One region of the Rhizobium sp. AN5 genome, then DNA from elsewhere that is predicted to be linked to it. Evidence: riboswitches for the same ligand, from Rfam matches in the RefSeq annotation. Region 1 holds a riboswitch; each other region holds the start of a gene.
The links. Region 1 has a riboswitch for cobalamin ahead of CRP02_RS25405 (DUF1636 family protein). Riboswitches for the same ligand answer to the same signal wherever they lie in the genome.
Positions count from the first base shown of each region.

Region 2: it holds a riboswitch for cobalamin, as region 1 does, so the genes downstream of both, CRP02_RS05770 (ABC transporter substrate-binding protein) here and CRP02_RS25405 (DUF1636 family protein) in region 1, are expected to answer to the same signal.
Region 3: it holds a riboswitch for cobalamin, as region 1 does, so the genes downstream of both, CRP02_RS03335 (DUF1852 domain-containing protein) here and CRP02_RS25405 (DUF1636 family protein) in region 1, are expected to answer to the same signal.
Region 4: it holds a riboswitch for cobalamin, as region 1 does, so the genes downstream of both, CRP02_RS15410 (CbtB domain-containing protein) here and CRP02_RS25405 (DUF1636 family protein) in region 1, are expected to answer to the same signal.

Region 1 covers NZ_OCMJ01000004.1:2,617,743-2,624,948, forward strand. The annotation lists gene cobN (cobaltochelatase subunit CobN) at 1-444, opposite strand, end outside; gene cobW (cobalamin biosynthesis protein CobW) at 450-1,487, opposite strand; gene CRP02_RS25405 (DUF1636 family protein) at 1,484-1,870, opposite strand; cobalamin riboswitch at 2,025-2,240, opposite strand; gene cobO (cob(I)yrinic acid a,c-diamide adenosyltransferase) at 2,368-2,985, shown strand; gene CRP02_RS25415 (cobyric acid synthase) at 2,987-4,444, shown strand; gene cbiB (adenosylcobinamide-phosphate synthase CbiB) at 4,431-5,396, opposite strand; gene cobD (threonine-phosphate decarboxylase CobD) at 5,395-6,441, shown strand; gene CRP02_RS25430 (L-fuconate dehydratase) at 6,423-7,206, opposite strand, start outside.
Region 2 covers NZ_OCMJ01000003.1:516,363-523,568, reverse strand. The annotation lists gene CRP02_RS05785 (2-hydroxyacid dehydrogenase) at 1-247, opposite strand, end outside; gene argE (acetylornithine deacetylase) at 272-1,396, opposite strand; gene CRP02_RS05775 (GNAT family N-acetyltransferase) at 1,608-2,486, shown strand; cobalamin riboswitch at 2,526-2,762, shown strand; gene CRP02_RS05770 (ABC transporter substrate-binding protein) at 2,927-3,958, shown strand; gene CRP02_RS05765 (FecCD family ABC transporter permease) at 3,955-4,983, shown strand; gene CRP02_RS05760 (ABC transporter ATP-binding protein) at 4,980-5,780, shown strand; gene CRP02_RS05755 (pseudoazurin) at 5,777-6,259, shown strand; gene CRP02_RS05750 (class I SAM-dependent methyltransferase) at 6,434-7,206, opposite strand, start outside.
Region 3 covers NZ_OCMJ01000002.1:511,156-518,361, forward strand. The annotation lists gene CRP02_RS03320 (LLM class flavin-dependent oxidoreductase) at 1-52, opposite strand, end outside; gene CRP02_RS03325 (helix-turn-helix domain-containing protein) at 247-1,236, shown strand; gene CRP02_RS03330 (methionine synthase) at 1,589-2,617, opposite strand; gene CRP02_RS03335 (DUF1852 domain-containing protein) at 2,642-3,619, opposite strand; cobalamin riboswitch at 3,722-3,935, opposite strand; gene CRP02_RS03340 (hypothetical protein) at 4,157-5,437, opposite strand; partial or broken gene CRP02_RS03345 (glycosyltransferase family 2 protein) at 5,529-7,206, opposite strand, start outside.
Region 4 covers NZ_OCMJ01000004.1:624,871-632,076, reverse strand. The annotation lists gene CRP02_RS15440 (hypothetical protein) at 99-452, shown strand; gene CRP02_RS15435 (MerR family transcriptional regulator) at 549-962, shown strand; gene CRP02_RS15430 (GNAT family N-acetyltransferase) at 1,168-1,656, shown strand; gene CRP02_RS15425 (type 1 glutamine amidotransferase family protein) at 1,678-2,244, shown strand; gene CRP02_RS15420 (hypothetical protein) at 2,351-2,665, opposite strand; gene CRP02_RS15415 (CbtA family protein) at 2,670-3,386, opposite strand; gene CRP02_RS15410 (CbtB domain-containing protein) at 3,397-3,579, opposite strand; cobalamin riboswitch at 3,746-3,971, opposite strand; gene CRP02_RS15405 (c-type cytochrome) at 4,063-4,983, opposite strand; gene CRP02_RS15400 (c-type cytochrome) at 5,069-5,503, opposite strand; gene CRP02_RS15395 (LysE family translocator) at 5,620-6,249, opposite strand; gene CRP02_RS15390 (helix-turn-helix transcriptional regulator) at 6,382-7,107, shown strand.

The sequences.
Region 1 (7,206 bases):
CCGCCCACCCTCGCGGAAGAAGGCGAGGACCGACGCCAACGTCTGGCGATCAACGGTCGAGGCCGCTTCGAGCTTTTCGTCTCTCTCACTGCATTCACCCGGCAGGAGCATAAGTTTTATGCCACGTCGCCGCGCCATAGTACTGAGCTGATCGACGCCATAGCGCCAGCGCTCCGCGCCGCCGAGAATCCGGATAAGGATGACACGGGCATGTTCGGCCGTCTTTTCGATCCACAGATCGACCGACATCGGATGCCGAAGCTCGGAGAGGTTGGCGGCAGAAAGGGACGGAAGTGCGCGCCCTGCCTGCCGCCATGCCTGTTCCAGCCCGGCAAGATCGCTTGCCGAAAAAGACAGCATCACCACATCCGATCGCGGTTGGTTGAGATCAACCGGCTCGATCAGGTCGTCCAGAGACGAGGATGTGGTGGCGAGAATGTGCATGTCTATCAGGCGGCCAGCATCTGTTCGATCTTTTCGCGGTTGAGGCCCTTTTCGCCTATGACGACGAGGCGGCTGCGGCGCTCTTCACCGGCCGCCCAGGGACGGTCGTAATAATGGTTGACGCGGCTACCGACTGCCTGCACCTGCAGGCGCATCGGCTTGGTGGATACTTCGACGAAACCTTTGATGCGCAGAACATTTTCTGCAGCCGCCGTCTCGGCGATACGAGCCGCCAACGCTTCCGGATCGGTCACGGCCGGGAGGTCGATGACGAAGCTGTCGAAATCGTCATGTTCATGGTCGAGTTCACCATCGTGATGGGTGCGGCGGTTTTCGATATCCTCTTCAACCGCAAGACCAAGGCCGATCAGCACGGCCGGATCGATGGCGCCATTCGAGGCGACGACGATCTTTGCGGCTCGCGGCAAATGCTCGAGAATATGAGCCTTCGCCTTGTCCAGACCGGCGCTATCGAGCAGATCCGCCTTGGTCAGCACGATAAGATCGGCACAGGCGATCTGGTCCTCGAAAACCTCTTCGACCGGATCGTCGTGATCGAGCGCTTCGTCATTTGCGCGCTGGGCGGCAAGTGCTTCCATGTCATGCGCCACCTGACCCTCGGCAAGGGCAGCGCCATCCACGACAGCTACCACAGCGTCAACCGTCACGCGGCTCTTGATGGCCGGCCATTGAAATGCCTGCACCAGCGGCTTGGGCAGGGCAAGGCCGGAGGTCTCGATGAGGATATGCTCCACCTTCGGCTGGCGGCTCAGAATCTGTTCGATTGCTGGCTGGAAATCATCCGCCACCGTGCAGCAGATGCAGCCATTGGCCAGCTCAACGATGTTTTCCTCTGGGCAGCTTTCAATGCCGCATCCCTTGAGGATATCGCCATCGATGCCGATATCACCGAATTCGTTGACGATGATGGCAAGCCGCTTGCCATCAAGCTTTTCGAGGAGACCGCGCAGCAGCGTGGTTTTTCCAGCCCCCAGAAAGCCGGTGACGATGGTGCAGGGAACGCGGTCCAGAAGGGTGCTCATGATCTCTCCTCGGTAAAATCGAATGGGGGAATGCGCGCCACCATGCCGCGCTTCAATGTGTCGGGGCGGCCGCGCCAGGGCATCAGGCCATCTGAGGAGGCGGCCAGCATTTGCGCGCCCTCGAGCAGGTCTTCCGCATCGTTGGGCGTCAGCCCGCCGAATACATAGGACCAGCCATCGGCACCGCGCAGCACGGCACTGAGGCCGCGTTTGCAATTGGCAAGGCAATTGACGGAGCGAACATCGATGCCGGAGTCACGCGCTTTTGCTATGGCAGCTTCCGCAAGGATGGTGCCGGGGCGCGGCTCCGCATTGGGATCGGTGTCGTCGCGACAGCTTCGGCAGACAAAAACGACCACGCCGGAAGCTGTGTTGACTTCCATTGTCCCGTCCGCACAAGAAGATGTTGTGGTAATATCCAAACCGTTCCGCTTTCCGCGCCTTTAAACTCATCGGGGTGCGGATGTCGAAAACAGCGCACTGAAAAGCGCGGCTGCAAATCAATTCGACCGGCTGACCGGAGCACCCCGCCCGGCAGACGTTTTTTCCTGAAACGGCAGGTCTCCTGGCTTGCGGCTTTAAAACACCCTGCACCACCTTCCCGGACCAATTTTATGGTCCAGTGGCTTCACAGCGCGGGCTTACCGCTTACAGTTGCGGGGGCAGCCACGGAATGACCCGGTATGGGGTGGAACCGTGTTCCCTCTTAGCTTTTCCCGTTGCCGGGAAAAGACCGTCAGTGCCTTACCCTTAGGCTGAACGGGCGTGACGGTCAATGCTGCCGGCTTGTCGATTGCCGGGTGCGGCAAATTGAGTATAGTCGCCGCTCCGAATGGCGGGGGCATACGGTCCCGCGCCGCTGGACGAGAAGGAAAACGCGATGACACGCGATATCAGCGACAGCGAAGCCGAACGCCACCGGCAGAAAATGGTCAACCGCAAGACGGTTCAGGATGCCGAAGTCGCGGAAAAGATCATCGAAAAAGGTCTGCTGATGATCAATACCGGCCCCGGCAAAGGCAAATCCACGGCCGCTTTCGGTCTTGCTTTACGCATGCTCGGCACAGGGCGGCGGGTCGGCGTCGTCCAATTCATCAAGGGCGCATGGTCGACGGGTGAACAGCAGGCCCTGACTTTGTTCGGCGACAGGGTGGAATGGCGCACCATGGGCGAGGGATTTACCTGGGACACGCAGGACCTGAAGCGCGATGTCGCGGCAGCTAAAAAGGCCTGGGACGAAGCGAAAGCACTGATGGCTGATGAGACGATCGGATTGCTGGTTCTCGACGAACTGAACATTGCGCTCCGCTACGATTACCTGCCGCTGGAAGAGGTCGTCGAAACGCTTTCCAACCGTAGATCCGATCTCCATATCATCGTCACCGGCCGCAACGCCAAACAACCGTTGATCGACGCTGCCGACATGGTGACGGAAATGACCCTCGTCAAACATCACTTCAAGGCAGGTGTGAAGGCGCAGGCCGGGATAGAATACTGACATGACTGCACGTGTGCTGATGTTTCAGGGAACCGGCTCGGATGTCGGCAAATCGCTGATGGTGGCTGGCCTTGCCCGCGCCTTCGTCAGGCGTGGCCTGTCCGTCATGCCGTTCAAGCCGCAGAACATGTCAAACAATGCGGCGGTCACCGCCGATGGCGGCGAGATCGGTCGCGCGCAGGCGCTGCAGGCGCGGGCAGCAGGCGTTCCGCTGTCGGTTCACATGAACCCTGTGCTTTTAAAGCCGCAGAGCGAAACCGGCGCACAGGTCGTCGTACAGGGCAAAATTGTCGGCAATGCCAAGGCTGCCGACTATCAGCACATGAAAGCCGGGCTGATGCCGCGTGTGCTGGAAAGCTTCGAGCACCTGAAACAACAGGCCGATCTGGTGCTGGTGGAAGGGGCGGGAAGCGCTTCTGAAATCAACCTACGCGCCAACGACATCGCCAATATGGGTTTTGCCCGCGCCGCAGATGTTCCCGTGATCCTGATCGGCGATATCGACCGGGGCGGGGTCATCGCCAGCCTCGTGGGCACAAAAACCGTTCTCGAACGCGATGATGCCGCGATGATAGAGGGCTTCATCGTCAACCGCTTTCGCGGTGACCCTGCGCTGTTTTCAGACGGCATGCGGATGATCGCGGAAAAGACCGGCTGGGCGTCCATCGGGCTATTGCCGCATTTTTCCGATGCTGCGAAATTGCCGGCGGAGGACGCCCTTGGGCTTACCGGCCCGGCGCAACAAAAGCCCGGCGCGAAAATCCGCATTGCCGTGCCGATCCTGCCGCATATCTCCAATTTCGACGATCTAGATCCGCTCGAGATGGAGCCGGATGTGGAGCTGATCCGGGTGCGGCCGGGCGAGACCATTCCCGCCGATTGCCGGCTGGTTCTGCTCTGCGGTTCGAAATCCACCATAGCTGATCTCGCCGTGCTGAAAAATGCAGGCCTCGACATCGACATCAAGGCACATGTGCGCCGCGGCGGTTATGTTCTCGGTCTCTGCGGCGGATACCAGATGCTTGGAAAAACCGTTGCCGACCCTGACGGCATCGAAGGACCACCAATGACAGTCGATGGGTTGGGCCTGCTGGATGTGACGACGGTTTTGACCGGCGACAAGAGGCTCGTTTCCGTGCAGGGACAGAGTTTCGACGGAATTCCCTTATCCGGCTATGAAATGCATGTTGGCGAAACGACGGGTGCTGCGGGCAACCTGCCATTTTCGACTATTGACGGACATGCCGATGGCGCAATTTCGCCCGATGGCCGCATCCTAGGCACCTATATCCACGGCCTGTTCGCGGATGACCGCCAACGCGGGGCGTGGCTTGAGCGCCTTGGTGGGCAGGGCACGCAACTGAACTATGATGCGCAGGTGGATGCCGTTCTTGATCGCCTGGCGGCCCATATGGAGAACCACCTCGATCTCGACAGACTGCTTTCTATAGCGCGATAAGTATCGCCAGCAATCCGAACAGCGCGATCAGCAAGAAGTCTGCGATCCTCGCCAGCCTGAGCGCCGTGCGAATATCGCCAGCAACCAGTGTCGCTCTTCCGCCTTCACCCATGAAACGAGCCTCGATCATCTGCCCGCCATAGGAGCGCGGCCCGGCCAGCGCAAAGCCCAGTGCCCCGGCCAATGCCGCCTCCGGCCAGCCGGCATTGGGAGAGCGGTGATGCCGCGCATCGCGGCGTATCGCGGCAATAGCCCCTTTCGGTGATGCACCCTTCACGAAAAACGCGGCGACCACGAAAAGACCGCCGCTCAGTCTCGATGCCGGCAAATTGACTAGATCGTCCAGCCGGGCTGACGCCCAACCAAAGGCCTCATGGCGTGGCGAGCGATGACCGATCATGCTGTCGGCCGTGTTGATTGCCTTATAACCCGCACCGCCTGGCAGGCCCAGAATACCAAGCCAGAGGGAAGGGGCGACAATGCCGTCAGAGAAATTTTCAGCCAGACTTTCAATCGCCGCCCGGCAGATCGCCGCCTCATCCAGCGCCTGCGGATCGCGCCCGACGATCATGGAGACAGCTTTGCGCCCGCCGTCCACCCCCTCGCGTTCCAGCGCAATGGCGACGGCCTCCACATGCTGTTCCAGACTTTTTTGGGCGGGAAGTGACGCCCCAAGCACCGCAACAAGCAACAGACCAAGGGGCAATAAAAGCAGAACCGATTGCACTAACCATGCGACAAGCACCGCCAGCGCCAGAAAAACGGAAAGCGCCGTGACGCCTGCCGCCTTGCGCTGCGAAAATGAAGCACTCTCCCGGTTCCATTTTTTGTCCAGCAGCGCGATAAGCGAACCGATCCAGGTGACGGGATGACCGATGCGTTTGAACAGCCAGTCCGGATATCCAGTCAGGCGTTCGATCAAGAGCGACAGAAAAGCGAGAGCGAAGAACATGGGCGATAAGGTACCGGAAAAGGCGCAGGCTGCGATCCGTCACGGCGGCAATCTCGGCAAGGCGCGTCTGATGTTTCCTGAAGCGCCGAAACCGTGGATCGACCTGTCGACCGGGATCAATCCGCACTCCTACCCGCATTCTCCCGTTCCCGCCAGCGCATTTGCCCGCCTGCCGGAACCCGACGCGGCCGAAGAATTGAAAAGGCTCACCGTCGCCTCTTTCGGCGCACCATCCGCGGGGCATGTGGCACTGTCCCCCGGCACCCAGATGCTGATGCCATTGCTGGCTCACCTGGCACTCGAACGCGGAGCGAAAAGCGGAGCCGTGCTCTCCCCCGCTTATGCCGAACATGCCCGCACCGCGCGCATGGCCGGACTGACAGTGACCGAGGTAGACCATATCAGTGATCTGTCAGCTTACGACTATGCGGTGGTGGTCAATCCCAACAACCCCGATGGTCGCGTCACGGATCGAGAAGCTTTGTTGTCGCTGGCCGAGGCGATGCGCCGCAAAGGCGGCCTGCTTGTCGTAGACGAGGCCTTTATCGAGACAGGACATACGGAAAGTCTTGCAAATGCCGCAGGGCGCGACGCGCTGGTGGTGCTGCGATCCTTCGGCAAGTTCTACGGCATGGCAGGGGTCCGGCTCGGTTTTGCGCTTGCGCATCCCGACATCGCTGCGGAACTGGAGGCAAGGCTTGGCCCCTGGGCAGTATCCGGGCCGGCACTCAACATCGCGACGCAGGCTTTGGCGGACAGGGAATGGCAATCATTCATGCGCCTGCGGCTTGCGGCAGAAGCACAGCGTATGAGTGAATTGCTGGAAAAAGTGGGCCTGAAGATTGCCGGCGGTACGTCCCTGTTTACCCTGGTGCGGGACCACCGGGCCAAAGAACTGTTCGATCACCTTGGCCAGCACGGCATTCTGGTGCGCATTTTTGATGAAAGGCCGAACGACATGCGTTTCGGCCTTCCCGGCAGCGAAGAGGAGTGGCAGCGCCTCACGGAAGCGCTGTTATCCTTCAATCATCCCTTGAACGTGTAGGTCGCGATAGAATCCGGCTTCATTTCAATGGAGAAACCGGGCAGCTTCGGCGGCATGTACGCGGCATTGCGAATATCGCAGGGTTCGATGAAATGCTCGTGCAGATGGTCGACATATTCGATCACGCGGCCTTCCTTGGTGCCGGAAACCACGAGATAGTCGATCATCGACAGATGCTGCACATATTCGCAAAGGCCGACGCCACCGGCATGCGGCCAGACCGGCAAATTGTATTTGGCAGCAATTAACAGAACGGCCAGCACCTCGTTGAGACCACCCATGCGGCAGCTGTCGATCTGCACCACGTCGATTGCACCTTCGGCGATGAACTGCTTGAACATGATACGGTTCTGGCACATTTCGCCGGTTGCCACCTTCACGGAGCCGATGGCTGCACGGATCTTGCGATGGCCGGCGACATCGTCCGGGCTGGTCGGCTCTTCGATGAAGAAGGGCTTGGCGAAGGCAAGTTGCTTGACCCATTCAATCGCCTGATCCACTTCCCACACCTGGTTGGCGTCGATCATCAGATAACGGTCAGGGCCGATCACCTCGCGGGCGATGGTGAGGCGGCGGATATCGTCTTCGAGATCACGGCCAACCTTCATCTTTACATGGTTGAAACCGGCATCGATCGCTTCCTGGCAAAGACGGCGCAGCTTGGCGTCGTCATAACCGAGCCAGCCGGCTGATGTGGTGTAGCAGGCGTAGCCTTCGTTCTTCAGCGTCTCGATACGTTCCTTTTTGCCGCTTTCGGCTTTTTTG
Region 2 (7,206 bases), on a different contig from region 1:
CGACCTTTACCGTCTGAGGGATCGCCTCGATGTGAAACTGGTCGACACCCGCGCCGATCGAAAACAGGACTTCGAGATTGCGATATCGGGCAATGTCCTGTGGTACCGTCCAGGTGATGAGGTAACGGACTGCGTCGGGATCGACAGTTGACGCATCCATCGAAAACGGCAGATCAGGCAGTTCTGCGGCCAGAGCCTGCCGGAAAATTTCGCCACGCTTGGCGTCGGAATTGAAGAGAAACGTCATCTGAAATCTATGCTTCCCGAAGGTTCAAGCCGTACAGCGGCTTGCGAGTGTTTCCAGCATCGACTGGCAGGCCGAAAGTTCGCCCGTCGTTATGAACTCGTCCGGCTTGTGGGCGCGGCCGATATCCCCCGGCCCACAGATGATGGCGTCGATGCCTGCCGCCTGGAACAGCCCCGCCTCCGTGCCGTAGCTGACGGCGGCGAGACAGGGGGTGCCGGTCAATTCCTCCAGAAGCAGAACAAGCGGAGCATCGGCTGCAAGCGAAAGCGCCGGGTAATCGCTCATAGGCGTCCATTCGATATCGACACCCTTTGCTGCAAGAGCCTCGACGCTTGCGCGAACCGGCCCGAGCAGTTCCAGCGGCGATGTGCCGGAAATTGCCCGCGCTTCCAGCTCGATGGCCGAGAAATCGGGGATGATGTTGATCGCCTGGCCGCCCTTCATCGTGCCGATCTGCAGCGAGGAATAGGGCGGCTCGAAGGTCGCTTCAAAGGGGCCTTTCGTCAGCTCATGTGTCGTCTCCACGGCCTTTGCCATGATGCCGGTCATCAGGTGAATGGCATTCACCCCCTGATCAGGGCGTGACGAATGGCCGGAACGGCCACGGATGGTAATGCGAGCTGCTGCTTTACCCTTGTGCGCACGAACCGCCCGCATATTGCTGGGCTCGCCGATGATTGCGCCCGCCGGCTGGGCGCACAGTTCAGGCAATCTGGCGAGAAGATGCGGAACGCCACGGCAACCCGCCTCCTCGTCATAGGAAAAGGCGATATGCACGGGACGTTTCAGCGCCATGCGCGCAAATGCAGGTGCCGCGGCGAGAACCGTGGCCAGAAAACCCTTCATGTCGGTGGTTCCGCGCCCGTAGAGACGATCATTTTCCGCCCGCAGCGTAAAGGGATCGGAAGACCATTCCGGCTCGCTGGCGGGCACGACATCCATATGGCCGGACAAAACATATCCGGCGCGATCGGCCGGGCCGAAGGTGGCGAAGAGATTGGCGCGGTCGCCCTCCGGTCCCGCAAGCAGCGATACTTTCGCGCCGTGGCTTTCAAGATAATCGGCGATCCAGCCGGCAATATCGCCATTGGCGGTTCCGACGACCGACGGGAAACCGACGAGACGCTCAAGGATTTCGATTGCGTTCAATGGTCGTCTCCGCTGACCGGATTGTCATCCCGAAAGCTTAGAATGGACTGCGACGTTTATCTGCTGAAATGCGGATGATTTCGGTAGATTGTTGTGACCTTCCAGTGCTTTCAGAAAATTCGTGCTGGCGTAACCGGCTACCGTCGGATGTCGTGGGCTAGGCCGGGACCGGATGAAGGTTGTGAGCCGTAGGGGATGAGGGCCGTTGGTTATGGACCTGCTCAAAGTCGATAGTTTCGAACTGCGGACCGTGGATATCGCGGAGGTGGATGCCGATCATCTGCATGCACTCTCCATGGCCGTCGGATGGCGATATCACGCGAATGAATGGTGTTTTCTGCGGCAATGCGGCGTGGGTCTTGCTGCGCTCGATGAGATCGACCGTGTTGTCGCAACCGCGATGCTCTTTCCCTATGATCAGGGGTTTGCGACGCTTGGCATGGTCATTGTTTCCCCCCGTTTGCAGGGGCAGGGCGTAGCACCATGGCTGGTGCAGAAACTTGTCGCGACATTCCCCGCTGTCTCCCTGCGGTTGAACGCGACGGGAGCGTCGCGGCGGCTGTTTTCAAGGTTGGGCTTTGCCGGCGATGCGGAAAAAGTATATCTCTTCCGGGGAAGGGCGAATTGCCTTTTCGAGATACCGCCGCCCGGCAGAAAACAACAAATAGAGCCGTTATCCGCAGGTCATCTGACTGATGTGGTGGAACTAGACCGGGCGGCTTTTGGCGTTTCGCGCCGGAACGTTTTACAGCGACTTTTGACGCAGAATGCGGGTTACGGTGTGTTTGAGGCGGACCGTCTTATCGCTTTTGCGCTGCGCCGTGCGGCGGGGCGGGGCCACATTATCGGTCCGGTCGTTGCGGGTGCGGACATGGATGCGATTGCGCTTGTGAGGCGGCATTTTTCCGATCTGGACGATGAGCTGGTGCGCCTCGACACCATCAGCGACAATAGTCTCTTTACTGATTTTATTGCGCAATCCGGGCTGGTGGTGATTGAAACTCTTACCACCATGTCCAAAGACGCGCCGCAACCGGCGCCTTCCGGTGCTACAAAAATTTTCGCTCTGGCAGGCCCGTCTTTGTGCTGAGCTGCAGCACTATCGCAATTGACGCCCCGTCGCTTGCCCCTTATGTCAGAAAGCGACGGTTCCTGAAGCCGAAGGGCAAAGGGATTAATAGGGAACATGGTGCGGGCGATTTCTATCGCCCAATGCCGTGGCTGCCCCCGCAACTGTAAGCGGATTGCCGTTCATCCTCGTGACGCCTGAAAAGCGTCATGCCACTGCACCCTTCAAGGTGCGGGAAGGCAGATGAACGGCGCATATTCGTGAGCCAGGAGACCTGCCGTCATAATATTGACCATCGTTACGGGCGGGGATGCCCGGAAGAGGAGCTAATTATGACCTTTCCGTCCGCGGAAACGTATTTAAAGTCCCGTTCTCCATCTCCACACTTGTTGTCGCTCTGTCACTACGCGTTTTGACGCGCGGCCTGCGGATCACGCCACTTTATTTAGACTGGAGAACATATGTTTCATTTCAAACACCTGCCGGTTTCCGCCGGTCTTCTGGCTGTCGCATTAGCGGCCTTGACCCCCGGTGCCGCTCAGGCTGCCGAAACCACCTATCCGCTGACGATCAATAGCTGCGGTCACGAAATCACCTTCAAGCAGGCGCCCGCCCGCACAGTATCGGTCGGCCAGAGCACGACCGAGGTTCTCTATCTGCTCGGCGTTGCCGACAAGGTGGTGGGCACGGCGCTGTGGATCGGCCCGGTTCTGAAGGGTTACGAAGACGCCAATGCCAAGGTGGAGCGGCTTGCCGACAATGATCCGAGCTTCGAGGCGGTGGTTGGCAAGAGGCCGGACCTCGTGACGACGCAGTTCCAGTGGCAGATCGGTCCCGAAGGCGTTGTTGGAACACCGGAGCAATTCGCCGAACTCGGTATTCCCGTTTATACCTCCCCTGCCGATTGCATGGGCAAGGATAATTCCGGCGGCGGCGACGGCGTGCGCAAGTCCGTTTTCACCATGGACCTGATCTACCAGGAGGTCCGCGACCTTGCGAAAATTTTCAACGTGCAGGATCGCGGCGAGGAAGTCGTTGCCGACCTGAAAAAGCGTGAGGAAGCCGCCCGCGCCAAGATCGCTTCGGCGAATGGCAAGATTTCAGCAGTTTTCTGGTTCTCCAGCGCCGAGCTGGATATCGATCCTTACGTGGCGGGCCGCAATGGTGCGCCGGGTTACATCATGTCCGCGCTCGGGCTGAAGAACGTTATCGAAAGCGATGAGGAATGGCCGACTGTTGGCTGGGAAACCATCGCCAAGGCCAATCCGTCCGTGATCGTTGCCGGCAAGATGGACCGCCGGCGTTTCCCCGCCGATGACGTCGCCGTCAAGCTCAAGTTCCTCGCTACCGATCCGGTTGCCAGCATCATGCCCGCCGTCAAGGCGGCCCATGTCTTCGAAATGGACGCGCAGGCGATGAACCCGACTATCCGCACGATCGAAGGCATTGAAACGCTGGCTGAGGCGATTTCCACAGCCGGTCTCGCCAAGTGAACGGTCTTTCCGTCAATCTTGGCAGGGCGGGTCTGGCATTTGCCGCACTCGCCCTGCTGCTCGTCGCGCTGATTGGCGGTGCGGCCATCGGCGAGACTGCCATTCCGTTCGACGTGGTGGCAAAGACCATTGCCAATCGTGTTTTTCATGCGGGTTATCCGCTGGAGCCGCTGGATGAGGGCATCGTCTGGAGTTACCGTCTCAGCCGCGCCGTTGTTGCCGCGTGCTGTGGCGCCTCGCTGGCGCTGGCCGGTGCGGTGCTTCAATCACTCCTGCGCAACCCGCTCGCCGATCCCTATATCCTCGGTATTTCCGCAGGCGCCTCAACCGGGGCAGTGGCCGTGGCGCTTCTGGGCTTCGGGGCGGGGTTCCTGACGATGCCGGCGGGCGCCCTGATCGGGGCTTTTGTGGCTTTTTCGCTGGTCAGCCTTCTGGCGGTGCGGGCAGGGCACGGCAACAGCGCCATCATTCTGGCGGGGGTCGCCGGTTCGCAACTGTTCAACGCCATGACGTCGTTCATCGTCACCAAATCCGCCAATGCCGAACAGGCGCGCGGCATCATGTTCTGGCTGCTGGGCAATCTTTCGGGCGTGCGCTGGCCGGATGTCTGGCTGGCTTTGCCAGTCAGTATTGCGGGTCTTGCGGTGTGCCTCTGGTACGCACGCGCGCTTGATGCTTTCGCTTTCGGCAGTCAGGCAGCAGCTTCGCTCGGTATTCCGGTGCGCCGGGTCTATGCGGTGCTGATCTCGGTTTCGGCTGTCATGACGGCAGTCATGGTGTCGCTGGTCGGTTCTATCGGCTTTGTCGGTCTCGTCATCCCGCATGCGGCGCGCATCTTCGTTGGCGTTCGCCACGGCATGTTGCTGCCGGTGACGGCGCTGACCGGGGCAATTTTCATGATCATCGCAGATATTCTTTCGCGCACCGTCATTCCGGGGCAGGTGCTGCCGATCGGCGTGATCACTGCGCTGGTCGGCGCGCCCGCCTTCGCCTTCATTCTCGGGCAGAAGAGAGGCCGGTCATGAAATTATCCGCCCACGATCTGCATTTCCATGCCGGCAATCTCGACATCGTGCGCGGTGTTTCGCTGGAGGTCGCCCCGGGCGAGTTTCTGGGTATCATCGGGCCGAACGGTTCGGGTAAAAGCACGCTGCTTTCCATGCTGGCCGGCATTCGCATGCCGCGTCGGGGTCATGTTATGCTTGGTGAGGAACGGCTTGCCACATTCGGGCGGCGCGAACTTGCCCGCAGGCTGGCCTTTGTGGAGCAGCAGGCCGAAACCACCGAGCGCATCAGCGCGCGGCAGGCCGTGGAACTGGGGCGCACGCCCTATCTCGGCCCGCTTTCCGCATGGTCGCCGAAGGACGATGCCATCGTTGATGCAGCGCTTGGAAATGTCGATATGGCGGACAAGGCCGCGCGAAACTGGCATCACCTTTCCGGCGGCGAACGCCAGCGCCTGCACATTGCCCGCGCATTGGCGCAGGAGCCGCATATTCTGCTGCTGGACGAGCCGACCAACCATCTCGATATCGGCCACCAGATCGGCCTGCTCGATCTGGTGCGCAGGCAGGGACTGACGGTTGTGGCGGCTCTGCACGATCTCAATCACGCTGCCATGTTCTGCGACCGCGTCGCCATCATGCATCGGGGTGAAATGATCGCTGTCGGCCCACCGCGCGAGGTCCTCACTTCTTCGACCATCGCCGATGTGTTCGGGGTGCAATCCGTCATCACCACGGATGAAAGCGGATTTTCACATATTCGTTTTCTGCCGGCCCACGGGACGGCCGATCATGCAAGGAAAGCAACGGCACGATGATGAAATTGAAAAGACTTGCAAATCTCCGCTTTGGCGCGCGAAAGCTTTGCGTTTCCGCGGGACTTGCCATGGTTGTGGCCACAGGGTTTTCCATTCAAGCCGGAGCCGAGACCTTCGAGGTGAAGATGCTGAACCGGGGCGAAAAGGGCTCCATGGTGTTCGAGCCCGATTTTCTGGAGATCGCTCCCGGCGACCGCGTGCGCTTCGTGCCGAGCCACAAGAGCCATAATGCCGCGACGATCGACGGTATGGTTCCCGAAGGTATTGAAGGTTTCAAAAGCCGGATCAACGACGAATTCGAGACCGGCTTCGAAAAGCCAGGCTTTTACGGCATTAAATGCTCGCCGCATTACGGCATGGGCATGGTCATGCTGATCAAGGTGGGGGACGCGGTTTTGCCGCAGAGCTACAGGACGGTAGAGGTCCCCGGCCGGGCGAAGCCGCGCTTTGAGGAGCTATTCGAGCGGGCGGAAAAATGAGGTCCCTGCGTCGCGTTTTCATGCGTCATGCCGGACTAGATCCTGCATCCAGCCAAGGCGCGTCTGCGCCGTGAGAAACTATTATTACGCGATCAAGGACTTGGTCGCACTGGACCCCGGATCACATCCGGGGTGACGGAGAGCTGGGCGGCAGCTTTGGGGGCTTTGGTCGCCCTATCCCTTGCCGGACGTGTGCGGCTTCACGGCGCATACTGCATAACGGTGCTGCAATCCCCGCAAAATGCCTTTCAGCAGACTGAAATTTTTCGCCTGGGCACGATGAATGGCCTGAAGTTCCTGATCGATGGCAACGGGTTCGAAGCCGATCTCACGCAACAGCGCCGCGACGTCACCAGCTCTTGCACCCTGTGAAAAATAGACCCGCGAGAGAATGCTGTTGAAGGTGTTTTCCGGATCCGCCGGCTTGTGCGGCTGGTCCGGCTTCACAAGGCCGATGCTTTCCAGACCCGCCGCCAGCTTCTTGACCAGTCTTTCGCGCCAGCCGGTGTTGACGAAATCGCCATCGACAATGAGCAGGCGTCCACCGGGTTTCAAGACACGGAACCATTCGGCAAAGCTCGCCTTCGGGTCCACCAGCGTCCAGACCAGATGGCGGGTGATGATGACGTCGGCGCTTTCGTCCGGCTCCATCGTGTTCTCGGCGTCGCCGACAAAAAAGCGGATATTGCGCCCACGGGTTTTCGCCTTCGCCCTTGCAAGCTCCAGCATGGTTTCCGACCAATCCATGCCGGTGACCTGAAAACCGAGATCGTCCATCAGGTGCGAGATAACGCCGGTGCCGCTAGCCAGATCCAGCGCTTTGCGGCCTTCTCCCTGGCCCAGATGCTTCAAAACCAGCGCGTGCCAGGCCTTGCGCTCTTCTTCGGAGAAAATCTCATGTCCGGGAGAAAGGTCGAAAGTCGCGGCGCGGCCGGACCAATAGGTTT
Region 3 (7,206 bases), on a different contig from region 1:
TGTGCGAAGGGACGTTCATGGTAAAACAATTGAATATCAGACGCTTGCGCATAGCTTCTCCTGTTTGTTGTCTTTGTTCCCGGAAACAAGCTTATGCCGCAACGCAACATGCGTCTTGGCTCACAGTGAACAGTTTCTGTGCGCAAAGTGACACTGGCCATAAAGGTGTTCATCATCTTCATGCCCGAAGACTGCGGAATGGCCCAGGTTCGGGTCGATCGTCCCAGCAGACGATGATTGCTTGGCATGTTTTTTGCCTCACCATTGCGACAATCGTCGCTGACGGAGGCGCTGGAAATGACTGTCTGGAACGCAACCGAATTGCCGCAGAAGGACCGTTTCCCTTTCTGGAAAGAGGTGCTCTGCCAGGAATACGTCGCTTTGAACTCGACAACAGAAGGGCATGCCCCGTTTTTCGGCCACGTTCGTGCCAAGCTGCTAAACTCGATCAACGTCACGACAATTTCGTCGAGCAGGCAAAAAATTCATCGCCGCAGGCAGGAAATCAGCCGAATGCCCGAACAGGTGTACTTCCTCAATCTACAAGTGGAAGGTCACTGCCGGATGATGCAGAACGGCAGGGAAGCGCTTTTGCAGCACGGTGATTTCTCGATCGTCGATTCGACCGAGCCATATATCAACGACTACTGCAGCGACAGTTGGACCCAGCATTCGTTCCGCATTCCCAAGGCAATTCTGCAGCCTCTTCTGAAGCAACTCGACAGACTGATGGCCACTAAAATAAGCAGCAGTGCTCCACTTGCGCGTCTTGCGACAGACTATCTGTCATCGATTGCGATGAATGCCGAGCATCTAGACGCCGCCGCGTCCTTTTCCATCACCAACCATTTGGTGGAACTGGTTGCGTTGGTTCTCGGCGTATCCGATCGCGAGGGAGACCGAGCCAGGGGGACATTGCGCAATCAGCTCGCTTTTTCCCTGATCAATTACATCACTTCGCATGCGGCAGATCCGGCGCTGACACCGGCGAAGGCAGCCGAACATTTCCGCATTTCGGTTCGCTATGTTCACCGACTGCTGGAAGACAACGGCGAGACATTTAGCCAGTTTCTGCTTCGGCAAAGGTTGCAAAAATGCGCGAACGATCTCCGTGCCAAAGGTGGCGGCTCTATTGGAGAGATCGCTTTCCGATGGGGGTTCAATGACCTCTCGCATTTCAGCCGGTCGTTTCGGAACCAGTTCGGTGTCGCGCCACGCGAATATCGAGTGCAGTAGTGCAAAGCAAGCAGCACCCATTTGACGTATACGGGTTCGTGGACGGTGGATAGCGACGGAATTACCATGGCAAGCGACTTGTCTTACGCCTTGAAAGGATGAAAACCGTCACATCCTCAGTTGATGGGGAATGAATGTGTAAATTTTCTAATCTGGCAACGTCCTGCGCTTCGGAATTGCCGGCTTGAACAGGCCGTCTTGGCGGCTTTGCGCCAAGAGGCGGACATCCGTCGAAGCCGTCAGAATGATCCGCGCCGTGACCTTATAGCCATTCGTAAGTCTCCCAGCGTTTGTCGCGATGGGCGCGGTGGCGGCGAACGGCTGCCATCCGCAGGTTCAGACTATCAAAAAACTAAACAGTGAGCTCTCTTCGGACGATCTCAGCTCCTGCGCTCAAGGAATTCAGCTTGTCTCTTGCCACACGACGAGACAGGGGGGCCATGCCGCAATTGGTGCAGGGGCAAAGTTTATCTGCGTCGACAAACTTAAGCGCCTTGCGCAGCGTTGCAGCGACTTCCTCCGGGGTTTCGATGGTATCGCTTGCCACATCGATGGCCCCGACCATCACTTTCTTACCTCGAACAAGTTCCAGAAGATCCATTGGGACATGAGAATTGTGGCATTCGAGGGAGATCATACCGATGCCGGATTTCTGCAGCTTGGGGAGAGTTTCCTCATACTGCCGCCATTCTGACCCGAGTGTCTTTTTCCAATCCGTATTGGCCTTTATGCCGTAACCGTAGCAGATATGGACGGCGGTCTCGCACTTCAGCCCTTCAATTGCCCTGTCCAAAGTGGCGACACCCCAGTCATTCACATCGTCAAAGAAAACGTTGAAGGCAGGTTCGTCGAACTGGATGATATCGACGCCGGCAGCCTCCAATTCCTTTGCTTCCTCGTTGAGTATTCCGGCAAATTCCCAGGCAAGCTTTTCACGGCTCTTATAATGGCCGTCAAAGAGAGTATCGATCATCGTCATCGGACCCGGCAACGCCCATTTGATGGGTTGTTTGGTCTGCTGGCGCAAAAACTTGGCGTCTTCGACGAACACGGACTTCTGGCGAGACACGGCGCCGACGACTGTCGGGACACTCGCATCGTAGCGATCGCGAATTCTGACTGTCTCGCGTTTTGCAAAATCGACCCCGTCGAGGTGCTCGATGAAAGTCGTGACGAAATGTTGGCGTGTTTGCTCGCCATCACTGACGATGTCGATGCCGGCCTGTTGCTGATCGTCCAGTGAAAGGCGCAGGGCATCTCTCTTGCCTTCCAGTAATTCCTCGCCTTCCAGCTTCCAGGGCGACCACAGTTTTTCGGGCTGCGCAAGCCAGGAGGGTTTCGGCAGGCTGCCAGCGGTCGATGTGGGGAGAAGTTTCTTCACGATGGGACCTCTTCTAAGTGATGCTCAGGCGGGGCGGTGAGCAAACAATTGCTCAAGGACGGCGCGGTATGGCTTGATGAAGTGTTTTTCGGTGAACTTACCCTGATCCACCGCCAAGCGATTTCGTTCGTCGCGATCGTAAATGACCCGGGTCAGCGAATAGTCCTGGTGCTTCAGGTTGGGCTGGTAAAATGTCCCGGCTGCTGCGTTCGCATTGTAGATTTCGGGGCGATAAATTCTCTGAAACGTTTCCATCGTGCTGATGACGCCGATTAGCTCAATATTGGAGTAGTCGCCCAGCAAGTCCCCAACAAAGTAGAAGGCCAACGGCGCAACGCTGCATGCAGGCATGAAGTAGCGAACCTGCAATCCCATTTTCCCGAAATACTGGTCGGTGGACGAGAACCCATTCTGCCGGTATTCGACGCCCATCACGGGGTGATGATTTTCGGTCCGGTAATAGGTCTTGCTGGTCGAGGCGCTGATGCAAATGACCGGCGGCTTGCGAAAGTGCGAGCGGTAGGCATCCGACCGCAGAAAGGACTTGAACAGGTTTCCATGCAGGTCGCCGAAGTCGGCCGGAATGCTGAAGGCAGGAACGCTCTTGTTATGCTCCGGCAGCACAATGCTGAAGTCGTAGTCTCGCACATAGGAGGAGAAGTTATTCCCCACAATGCCGTCGATACGTTCACTGGTTTTGTGATCGATGATCGTCGTCTTCAGTATCTCGATGAGGGGAAATTTTTCACCCGCGACATCGAAGCTCATGTCGACCGAAATGATCTCCAACTCGACCGAGTATCGGTCCGATTTGGGATTATCCCAGTGCGCGAGGGCGTTGAAGCGGCTGTCGATCATGCGCATGACATTGCGCAGGTTTTCCTGCCGCTTTTCGCCCCTGGCCAGATTGGCGAAATTGGTGGTGATGCGCGTATTTTCTGAAGGACGATAGTCCTCATCGAAGGGTACGCTCGTGATCGTAAAAATGCAGGTCTGAGACATGTTGTGCCCCTATAAAGTTGGGGGCATGGGTCTGCGGACGCATAGCAAGACAGGCCGCGACAATGCAGCCTTTGCTACGGCACACTGGGACACCCCGCCCGTGGACGTTATTTCACCAAAGGCAGGTCTCCTGGCTCACGGATCATCACTTCCGTCCGTCTTCCCGGGGTAAACCAGTGACATATTGGACTTCAGCTCGCCGCTTACAGTTGCGGGGGCAGCGTCGGCTTTTCCGCATGACACGGAGCACCGACTTCCCTCTTAGCCCCGGCACGTTGCGTGCAACGACTGGGGAACCTTAGGCGTGATGACCATATTGTAAGCCACGTCATCGGTCAACATCATATAACGATATCTTTATGTCCTTAAGTCTGCGTTTCCATCGCCGGTTCCGACCGAATAGATTGCATTCGGCGCGGCAGTCAACGTTGCGGTTTTACGCTTTTCGCCGCTTTCAGCAGCGTCATGCGTCCCAGTTTTCAATCTCCGGCGCAACGGCCTGGAGCAATATCCTCCTGCTGCCGCCGAGACGGACAGTTATCCCTCACAAAGACGAATACAACCGCTTTTTCTAAGAAAAGGGTTCCAGCCTTTCGCTGCAAGGATTGCCCAGGCAGTGGCCCCGACATGCGGCAACCTGAAATATTTGAAGTCGGCAAAGGTCGAGGTCGGCCCGATCATCAGCCCGGTCGTCAGTTCGTCCCCGACTGTCGCGTAGATCAGGTTATCGGGAGATATTTGTGCGGCGATGGTGGCAAGCAGCGCCTCGGCCCGCTCGGCATCGCCGACCTGCTGAAATGCCAGCGCGGCCTGGGCCGTACCTTCCAGCCACACACCATCCCGATCGTCGTTAAAATCAAAACCTCCCGCGACCGCATAATGCCGATCAACCCAGTGCAGAACACGCCCACTGCGGCCCCGAAACTCCGGCACGGCGAGAATGGGCCAGAGCTCGGAATCTATTCCGGACTGGCTCGAGTTGGGTGTGTCGCTTCCGGGCAGGCTGCCGACGTAAAACCGTCCCTGCTGCTCATTCCACATCGCATCAAGAAATTTGCGTGTTTTGTCCCGCATCGCCTGCCAGGCGCGCGCTCCCTCAATTTCGGCGAGCCAACCCGCAACGGCATACACATCGAGATTATGTTCCGTCGATTTCCACTCGAGTTTGGCCGGTGCGTGCTCATGACCGAATGTGCCACCTGTGTAGCCGATATCGCGGACGCCCGCCGTATGCGCATCGATCCAGCGCATGAGTTTGGTCGCGGCCTGTACATACGACGGATTGCTTGATCGTTCACTGGCAGTGAGAAGCGCAAGTGCCGCCCAGGCCAGGTTGCCCGTTGCGCTGCCCACCTGATAGTCATCCTCGACCCACGTCTTGCTGGCCTCACTCCAGAAACCGGGCAAAAGCATAGCATCGTTTTCGTTCGCAACGGGGCCGGAACGGTAGGCGTTGCGCAGGCGGCCATCGCTGTAATAGCGATCGTTGTTGACGGCGAGCAGCAGCGCATCGGCAACCCTTTTTGCTTCGGCATCGTTGCCACAGGAAAAAAGGGCAATCGTCGCCAGGGCATTGTCATAGGTGAAACCCGCATTTGAAAGAGCGGGATCAAGCGCTTCGCCGCCCGGTGCAGGCTCAAAGCTCCGAAATACGAAGGGGGTGGTGGATTTGTCCATCTTCCCAACGAGACCCGTACACAAGCTCACAGCAAGGCGGTCGCGAACTGATCCGGAACCGGTGCGCCCATCGCCACCAGCGACCACTCCTGTTGTGAAGCAGGTCATGAGAACTGTCGCGATGATCGATTTGACAGACATGAGTTTCCCATTTGGTAGGCGCTTTTCCAAACAAGCCCGCCTCTAGCTTGCGGTTTACGTCGAGCACGGTCCCGTGTTCGCGCGGCATGTCTCAGCTGAAGGCCCTTGCGAGTAACATCTGCATGGACTTCAAGAGGTCGCCCTGTTCCGCGACATTTTCGGGCGCATTGCGGAAAAGCAGCCTCAAGATTGCACGATGCTGGTCGGCAGTAGGGGTGAGACTGAATTTGCCGGGCGTTTGCGAGACCTTCGTTGCATCGATCTGCAACCAGCCCACATCGGGCACATACAGGGACTCTGCCTCGGCATAAGACCGGTTGAAATCCGCCAGGGTCGCGGTTTCGGTCGAAAGCGCCACGATCCGTACCGCCTTCACCTCGTTTCCGCACTGCAAACGGCCTTCGAGATCCACGCCGATCGGCTCTTCCTTGTCGACACGTGGTAATTCAATGCAGCAGATGAGGCTGGTGAAGGCAATCACCATGGCGACCGCCGACCAGATGAGGTTGAGACAATCTCGCGCCGAAAATTCTACAGGGGCGTCCCATGCGTAAACGGCGAGCAGAACTGAAACCGCGGAGGTGGCGGTGACGATTGCGAAAAATAGCGCTGTGGGGCCGTGAATGCGCACCTGTGACCGGTCACCACCTTTCTCCGTGACTTTAAAGGGACGTCCGAAGGGTTTGCGCATAGCCTGAAACAACGTGATGGTATGGGAACAGCGGTCAACGCATGCGTCACTTCGGTGAACAGCGGTAGGGTTCGTTTTCCCGATATCCAGGTGGAGTAGGCCCAAAACAAAGCCAGTGACGACAGTCCAAATTTCATGAACATCAGCTCGTCAGCCTGGAGGGCGGAAACGCCTGTCAGCCAGTAGATCGATGGTGCCAGCAACAGGCAGAGGATGAAAGGCTTCGACAGCCAGCAAAACAGCCCGTGCAGATAATGTAGCCTTTGTGTCAGCGTAAACTTGCCACGCCACAATGGTCCCGTCCGCAGAAGGCCGATCTGAATGGTGCCCAGGCACCACCGCGTGCGTTGCGTGATATATTCTGGCAGGCCCTCAGCCGATAGACCGACACTGAGTTTTTCGTTGAGCCAGCGTGTGACGTAACCTCGCTCCATCAGGCGGTAGGTCAGCAGCATATCTTCGGAAAGTGCATCATGCGGAAACCCACCGAGCTCGTTGACCGCCGCCCGCCGCACGACAAAACTCGTCCCGACGCAGAAAGCGCAACCGACCGCGTCCTTAGCCGGCTGGAATACATCAAAGAATACACGTTGATCATCGACGAAGGAATTGCGGATGCCGAGGTTGTGCTGGATTGGGTCGCAATTAAAGTAAAATTGCGGTGTCTGCACAACCGCTACCTTGGAATCGGCGAAAAGACCGGTTACGCGACGAAGGAAGTTGGCCTGTGGCGCGAAGTCCGCATCCAGAACCATGATGAAATCAGAAACCTGTGGCAGCGCATTGGTGTGTTGAAGTGCATTGTTCAGATTTCCCGCCTTGGCATGTCTATTGTCCGGGCGCGTCACATAATTGACGCCGACCGTCTCGCAATAGTCCCGCACTTCCGGCCTGCGCGTGTCGTCGCAGACAAAAACACGCAGCTGCGGATATTGCATGGCCTGGGCCGCGATAACCGACTTCTCAAGGACGTTCAAAGGTTCGTTGTAGGTGCAGATAAAGACGTCAACGAGTGGCGCATCGGGATTAGTTGCAATCGCGGCTTCCCCTCTATCAGCCAGAAAAGACCAGTCCGTCC
Region 4 (7,206 bases), 2.0 Mb from region 1:
CTATATTGCGATGTTTTTCGGTTCAAGCCCTGCGCGACGCAATCTTCGCGAATGTTTCGACCCCTAAAAATACCCCATGAAACTTAGGGGACTCAGTCATGACGACTATCGCAGCAACAACCAGCAGCTACTACGCAACTCCGGTCCGGACCCTTGAGCCGACGAAGACCAGGGAAACCAATGCAACCACCGAGGCCCTGCTGGAACTGACACGGGCGGCACACCGCGCGATTTCCAGCGCCGAGAGCGTTGCCGTTTCCGCCGCACCTGCCGCCGCCAGCGTTTCCGCCGGCCTTGCCGCAGCACTCTGGAACCTCGACAGCGGCGCACAGGCCAGAACCGAACCGGCGGTAGAGATCGCCGCATCCGCGCAGCCTGACGCCGCCGCCAGCATCGAGACAGAAGTTCTCAAAGCCCTGGCGCAGGCACTCGGCGTGGATGCTGCCGCCTGACACCCATTGAACGGCAGGCTGAAAAGCTATATCTCTAGAGACTAGAGCATCCGGTTCGTTCTTGTCCCGGCTGCTCTTGAGGATATGGAGAAGGCAATGCTGTCCATCGGTGAATTGTCCAAACGTACCGGCGTCAAGGTTCCGACGATCCGCTATTATGAGCAGATGGGCCTCATCCGCGAGGCAGACCGCTCGGAAGGCAACCAGCGCCGTTACGAAAAATCCGATCTCGAAAGGCTGGCCTTCATCCGCCATGCCCGCGATATCGGGCTCAATATCGACGCCATCAGAGAATTGATCGCGCTCAGCCAGCACCGGCAAATGCCGTGCGAGGGTGCGGACCGCATTGCCGCCGAACACCTCGCCCATGTGCGCGAAAAAATCAGCAGCCTCAAGAAGCTCGAGCATGAGCTGGAACGTATCGTCTCCCATTGCCATGGTCATTCGATCGAGGATTGTTACGTCATCCGCGCGCTTTCCGACCATGGCATGTGCGAAGGGGAGCATTGAGGCTGAAGAGCAGGCTTGACAGATTTCAGATTCGAGCGCATTGCATGGACATGATCAACGAACGCGCACCCATCTCCTGCTCGTACTTTTGGGCCTACCTGTAAAGGGCGGCTCGACAGATCATTTTGTCAACAAGCCGCCGTCAGGCGGCTTTGTTGTTTTTCAAGCGTCCTGACGGCACCGATAAAACCGAAGGACCAGAAAAATGACCGAAGACAGTTCCCTTACGCTGGAAAGACCGCCCGTCGTCATCATTCGTGGCGCACGCAAGACCGATTTGCCTGAGCTCAATGAGATGATCACCCTGCTTGCCACCTTTCATGGCGATGCGGCGGCGATTACGCCGGCGAAACTGGAACGCGACCTGTTCGGCCCGCTTCCCTGGGTGCATGGGCTGGTGGCGGAAGCCGACGGCGCATTGATCGGTTACGCCCTGATGCTGCCGCTCTACAGGGCGCAGGAAGGCCGCCGCGGGCTTGAGCTGCACCATCTTTTCGTGCGTGACGGTCACCGCGGCCATGGCACCGGCCAGCACCTGGTTTCCCGCGCCCGCGATATCGCCAAGCGCCTCGGTTGCGACTATCTTTCCGTCAGCGCCACGACCGGCAATGTCGCCGCGCATCGTTTCTACGAAAGCATGGATTTCGCGCCGCGCCCGGTCACCGGCATGCGCTACATGCAGTCTATCGCCTGATTGCAACCTTCGGAGACGGCCATGACACGGATTGCCATTGCGCTTGCGCAGGATTTTGCTGACTGGGAACCGGCGCTGCTTGCCGCCGCCGCGCGCGGCTATCTCGGCGTCGAGATCGTTTACGCAACCCCGGACGGCCGGCCCGTGGTTTCAATGGGCGGGCTCAACGTTACGCCCGACACATCCTATGACGCGCTTGATCCTGCTAACATCGATGCGCTCGTCATTCCCGGCGGCCTCAGCTGGGAAAAGGGAACGGCTGTCGATCTTGGCGGGCTGGTACAGCGGTTTCGCGAGAAGGGCCGACTGGTTGCCGGCATCTGCGCGGCTGCCAGCGCGCTTGCAGGCACGGGCGCCCTTGATGACGTCGCCCATACCGGCAATTCGCTCGCCTCGCACAAGGCCTATCCGTCCTATCGCGGCGAAGCGCTCTATCGCGACCAGCCGAAGGCGGTCAGCGATGGCGGTATCGTAACCGCAGCCGGCAGTGCACCGGTCAGTTTCGCTGTGGAAATTCTGAAACACCTCGGCCTCTTTGGTCCGGAAGCCGAGGCGGAACTTGGAATTTTTGCGGCGGAACACCGGTGAAGCTCACCTTGGTGTCGAGAGTTTTGCGGATCCTCTCATCCTCATTCCTGTGCCTGTCACAGGAATGAGGGCGCGCAAAGCATGAGCGTCCGGACAATATCGCGCATTACCCGCGATCAAGCACCCTGCACGCGCGGGGCGCAGGCTCCGCTCCCTCCCCCGCAATCGCACGGCGGATATCGCGGCTGTTGAGATGCAGACTGCGACCGGCCGGCAAAGCCGAGCGTTTTATTTTGGCAAGGGCTGCGGCCGTAAAGGCAGCCTCATTCTCATGAAAATAGGCGAGCGCCGCTTCCCGTTCCGGGCTGACGCCGAGGACTGCCTTGAAAGCAAGGCGATGCACGGCGCAGGAAGCGCCGTGACCGGGAACGGCAAAACGCAGCGCATCGAGTTCGTCACTCCATTCGGCTGCGTCCTGCATGGTTTCAAGCCGACTGGAAGCGCTTCAGGAAAAACGCGCTCAATGTTCCGAGCAAGGCCCAGAAGACAAAGCTGGTCACGGTGGCGGCGACGATGAACTGTCGTTCCAGCGGCAGCGGTGCCAGCGCATGTTCACCTTCCGGCGGCAGGGGCGCGCCCACCACATGTGGAGCAACGATCAACACCAGTGCGAGCACGATTGCCCAGGGTTCGCGCCGGAATGCGATCAGCGCAATGCCGCCTGCGGTCGCGGCAACCGTCGAAAGCCACCAGATTTGACGCGCCTCAAGCGCGGCGGCCGGGCTGCCCGGCAGTTCCGGCGGCAGGCCGATCATCGGCGCAAGCATGACGGCGGCAAAACCGGCCACACCCCACAAAAGGCCTTCGCGCCAGCCGGCATTGGTGCCGCGCAGCGAGATGAGGCCGGTGAGCACCAGCGCATAACCGATGGCGGTCAGCACGTTGGCGGCTACCGTATAGGCGGTGCGCTCGAAGCCGTCTGCCGGAGACCAGGCTTCCTCACTATGTTCGTGCGCGGGAATGGCAGCACCGGTCGTGGCCGGAGCATCATGGCTATGGGGCGCTTCGCCACCGGCATTTTCATAGGCTTCCGCCTTCAGGATCAGCGGCGTGGTGCCGAAAGCCTGCATGGCCGAAACGGCGAAGCCGCCAACGATGCCGACGAGGACGGCGGTAAAAACGATATTGCGAAAGAACGACATGCTTTCCCCCTCAATGGCAAGGGAAAGCATTGGCATGACGTGTGTCATGCGCGGCGTTGTGAACGGCTTCCACATGCGAAAAGCCGACAAAACCGACGACGAACAGGCCAAGCACGATCGCCGTCAGCGATTGCGCGAAGCTGCCCGTTTTTGCTGAAACGGCGGCATTTGCCGTATTCTGGTTGATGGACATGGTGACCCCTCTTACGGCGCGACCCCGCGCCTTTAGACGCGGCGGAACGGCAAAACGCCGTGCAGCCGCATGCGATACACTTCACCACGGGGATACGAGACTGACACAGGGCGGCACGTTCAAGCGCAACCACCCTGAAATTCCGCTCTTCCGGACACCCCGCCGGCATGGACATTTCCGTGATGGCAGGTCTCCTGGCTTACGGGTCAAAACCTGAAACACCTTCCCGGCATTGCCCTCGCCCATATCCGGCGAGATGCTTACCAGTGGCATTTCGTTTCAGGCTCTCCGCTCACAGTTGCGGGGGCAGCCACGAATGAGGATGTCTCCCTATCGTGTTCCCTTTTCACCTTCCGGAACGCCCGGAAGGAACCATCACACGATCGTTATCCGATGGGTGCGGGTGGGAGTCAATGGCAGGCCGGCGTGAGAATTGCGCACTGTTGCTGGATGCCGGATCAAGTCAGACATGACGGCAAAGGGCTACCGCGCCGGGATGGCCTTCAGATAGGCGGCGATCGCATTGCGGTCATCGGCCGTCAGATGCGCCATGTTCTGCTGGACCTTGACCATGGAGCCGCCGACGCTGTCGAATTCCGGGGTGAAGCCGGTTTCCAGATAGTTGGCAATATCGGCCGCCTCCCAGCCTCCTACGCTCTGCGAGCCGGGGGTGATATCGGGAATGCGGCCCTCGCCTTCGGGATTGGGACCACCGGCCAGCCATTTGCCATCCAGAAAACCGCCAAGCGCATTGCGCGGCGTGTGGCATTCGCCGCAATGGCCCGGGCCTTCCACCAGATATTGGCCGCGCAGCAATTCGGCATTGGCATCGGCAAGCTCGACGCGGGGTGGCGCGGATGTATCGAAATAGAGGAATTTCCAGCCGCCCAATGCCATGCGCATGTTGAGGGGGAACGGCAGTTCATGATCCGGCGCATCATTCTGGCTGGCGGGCAGAACCCGCAAATAACCGAAGAGGTCGTTGATGTCCTTCTGCGTCATGCGGGCATAGGAGGCGTAAGGGAAGGACGGGTAGAGATGTTCGCCGTTCTTGCCGACGCCGCGCGTCATCGCATCGCCGAATTCCGAAAGCGTCCAGCCGCCAATGCCATGCTGAGGATCGGAGGAAATATTGGGCACATGAAAGGTACCGAAGGGGCTTTTCAGCGCCTGCCCGCCCGAGAGCGTCAAAAGCGCATCGCCCTTGGCATCTGGTGCCGCATGGCAACTTGCGCAGCCGCCCGCCCAGAACAGCGTTTCGCCATTGGCAAGGTCCGGCTCGCCAAGGCTCACCCAGTGGCTGGGTGCCTGACGCACAGGCGCGGTCACCCAGGCGAAAATGCCGAAACCGGCAATGGCCGCCACCGCGATCCCGCCCGCGAGCTTCGTCCAAATGGAGGCCATGACCCCTCTCCCCATTATCACCTGATGAGATCAGGCGTCATTCCCGCTGAAAAAACGCCGCCGTGAAGCGGCGTTCTTAATAGGATTATTTCTTCAGACGGTAGGTCTGGTGGCAGGCACCACAATCGGCACCGAGGGTCTGCATGGCGGTGGTGACACCTGCCTGATCGGCCGGAAGGCTGGCGAGGACCTTGTCCGCATCGGCACCGAGCTTGGCGGCCTTGGACTTGAAGTCATCGAAATTTTCCCAGATCGCGGGTGCCGCAGCACTGCCGGTCTCGCTGCCTGGGGGAAACTGGTCGGGGAAAGCCTTGGCGTTGGTGCTGATGGTCGTCACGGCAGCCTTTACGACTTCGGCGTCATAAGGCTTCTGGCCCTTGGAGATGGCAGCAAGCGCACCCATGGAGCCGCCGATCTGCTTCATCATGCCTTCACGTTTTTCGACTTCGCCGGCAGCGTAGACCGCTCCGGCGCAAAGACAGCCGAAAAGCATGGCCGCCGCGATGGTTTTCAGTTTCATACACTTTCTCCTTGATTCCGGCAGATGCCGAACGCGCGATGAACGGCGCGAGGATGCCCTTTCCGCATGGCGAAAAGAAGTCACATTGCAGTGAATTTCCCCAAGAAAACAGAAGTCTAGGAGAGTGCTTCCCAAAGCGTAACCAGGGCTGCGGCAATCAGCATGAAACCAGCGGCGCGGCCGATGAAAATCGTCGCGGCAGGCGAGGAAACGAGCCATGCCCGGCTTTTATCCGCCGTCAGCGCCAGAGCGCCATAGACCGTGAACTGCGTGATGGCCACCATCGCGCCCATTACCAGCCCCTGCATCCAGATTGGACCATAGTCGGGTTTGAGGAATTGCGGATAGATCGCCATCATGAAGAGATAGGCTTTCGGATTGGAAAGGCAGGTGAGCACGGCCCGCCAGAACGCCTTTCTGACAGAGGCGCTCGCCTGTGCCTCATCGCCATTGACAGTGATAGCGCTGCTCATCAGGCCGACGCCGATCCAGACCATGTAAGCGGCACCGGCGACCAGCAGCGGCAGGAACAGCGACGGCATCCAGGCGGCAAGCATGCCGACGCCCAACGCACCGTAGAGCGAATGCACCATGCCGCCGGCGCTCATGCCGCTTGCGGCGGAAAGCCCGGTTCTTTTGCCACCCGTCAACGCACTTGCCAGCACGAACAGCATATCCATGCCCGGCAGGATGATGATGCCGAACAGGACCAGAAAGAAAAGCCAGAGATTTTCGGCGTAACTCATGTCAGTATCTCCCAAGACAGTTTGCTACACATTCGGGAAAACTCATGTTTCTCAATGTGTTTTGCTGCTTATAGGAAAAGCCAACTGACAGCGTTGTGTCAGTTGCGTTGGGAAACCTCCGGGAAAACGGCAATGCGCAAGGCATCGAGACTGTTCGAGATCATCCAGATCCTGCGGGTGGCGCGCAGGCCGATCACCGCGCAGACCATTGCCGAGGCACTGGAGGTCACGGTGCGCTCGGTCTATCGCGATATTTCGGCCCTTCAGACCATGCGCGTGCCGATCGAAGGGGAACGCGGCGTCGGTTACATCCTGCGTCCCGGCTTCAACCTGCCGCCGCTGATGTTTTCCATCGAGGAGACGGAGGCGATCGTGCTTGCACTCGCCATGGTCGCGCGCACTGGCGATACCGAATTGCGGCAGGCGGCCAAAAAGGTCAGCGACAAGATTGCCGCATCCCTGCCCGAACCCCTGTCGAAAACCCTGTCCGCCAATGCCCTGCACGCCTGGGGCAGCATCGCGCCCTCACCCGCCGGCGTCGATCTTGCCATGGTCAGGCGGGCGGTGCGCGACGAGGAGCGGCTGGACATAACCTATGGCGATGAAACCGGCGCGGAGACCCGGCGACAGATCCGGCCCATCGCCATGATCTATTATTCGGAGACGACCAATATCGTCGCCTGGTGCGAGCTAAGGCAAGCGATCCGCAATTTCCGCTCCGACCGCGTTCTGACCTGCAAGACAACCGGCAGCTTTTTCAAGATGGAAGGCGAAAGGTTGCGGCAATTGTGGATGAGCGGCTGGCAGAGCAATCAGCTGAGGACTTCGGAACGAACGACGAATCAAGCAGGCGCGTAAAGCAACTGATTTAGCGCGTCTTTCAACCTTCGTTCTGTGTCGGTGCCCCCGTCTCAACCGTCATTCCTGTGACAGGGAGAGTAATGACGGTTGAGAGGG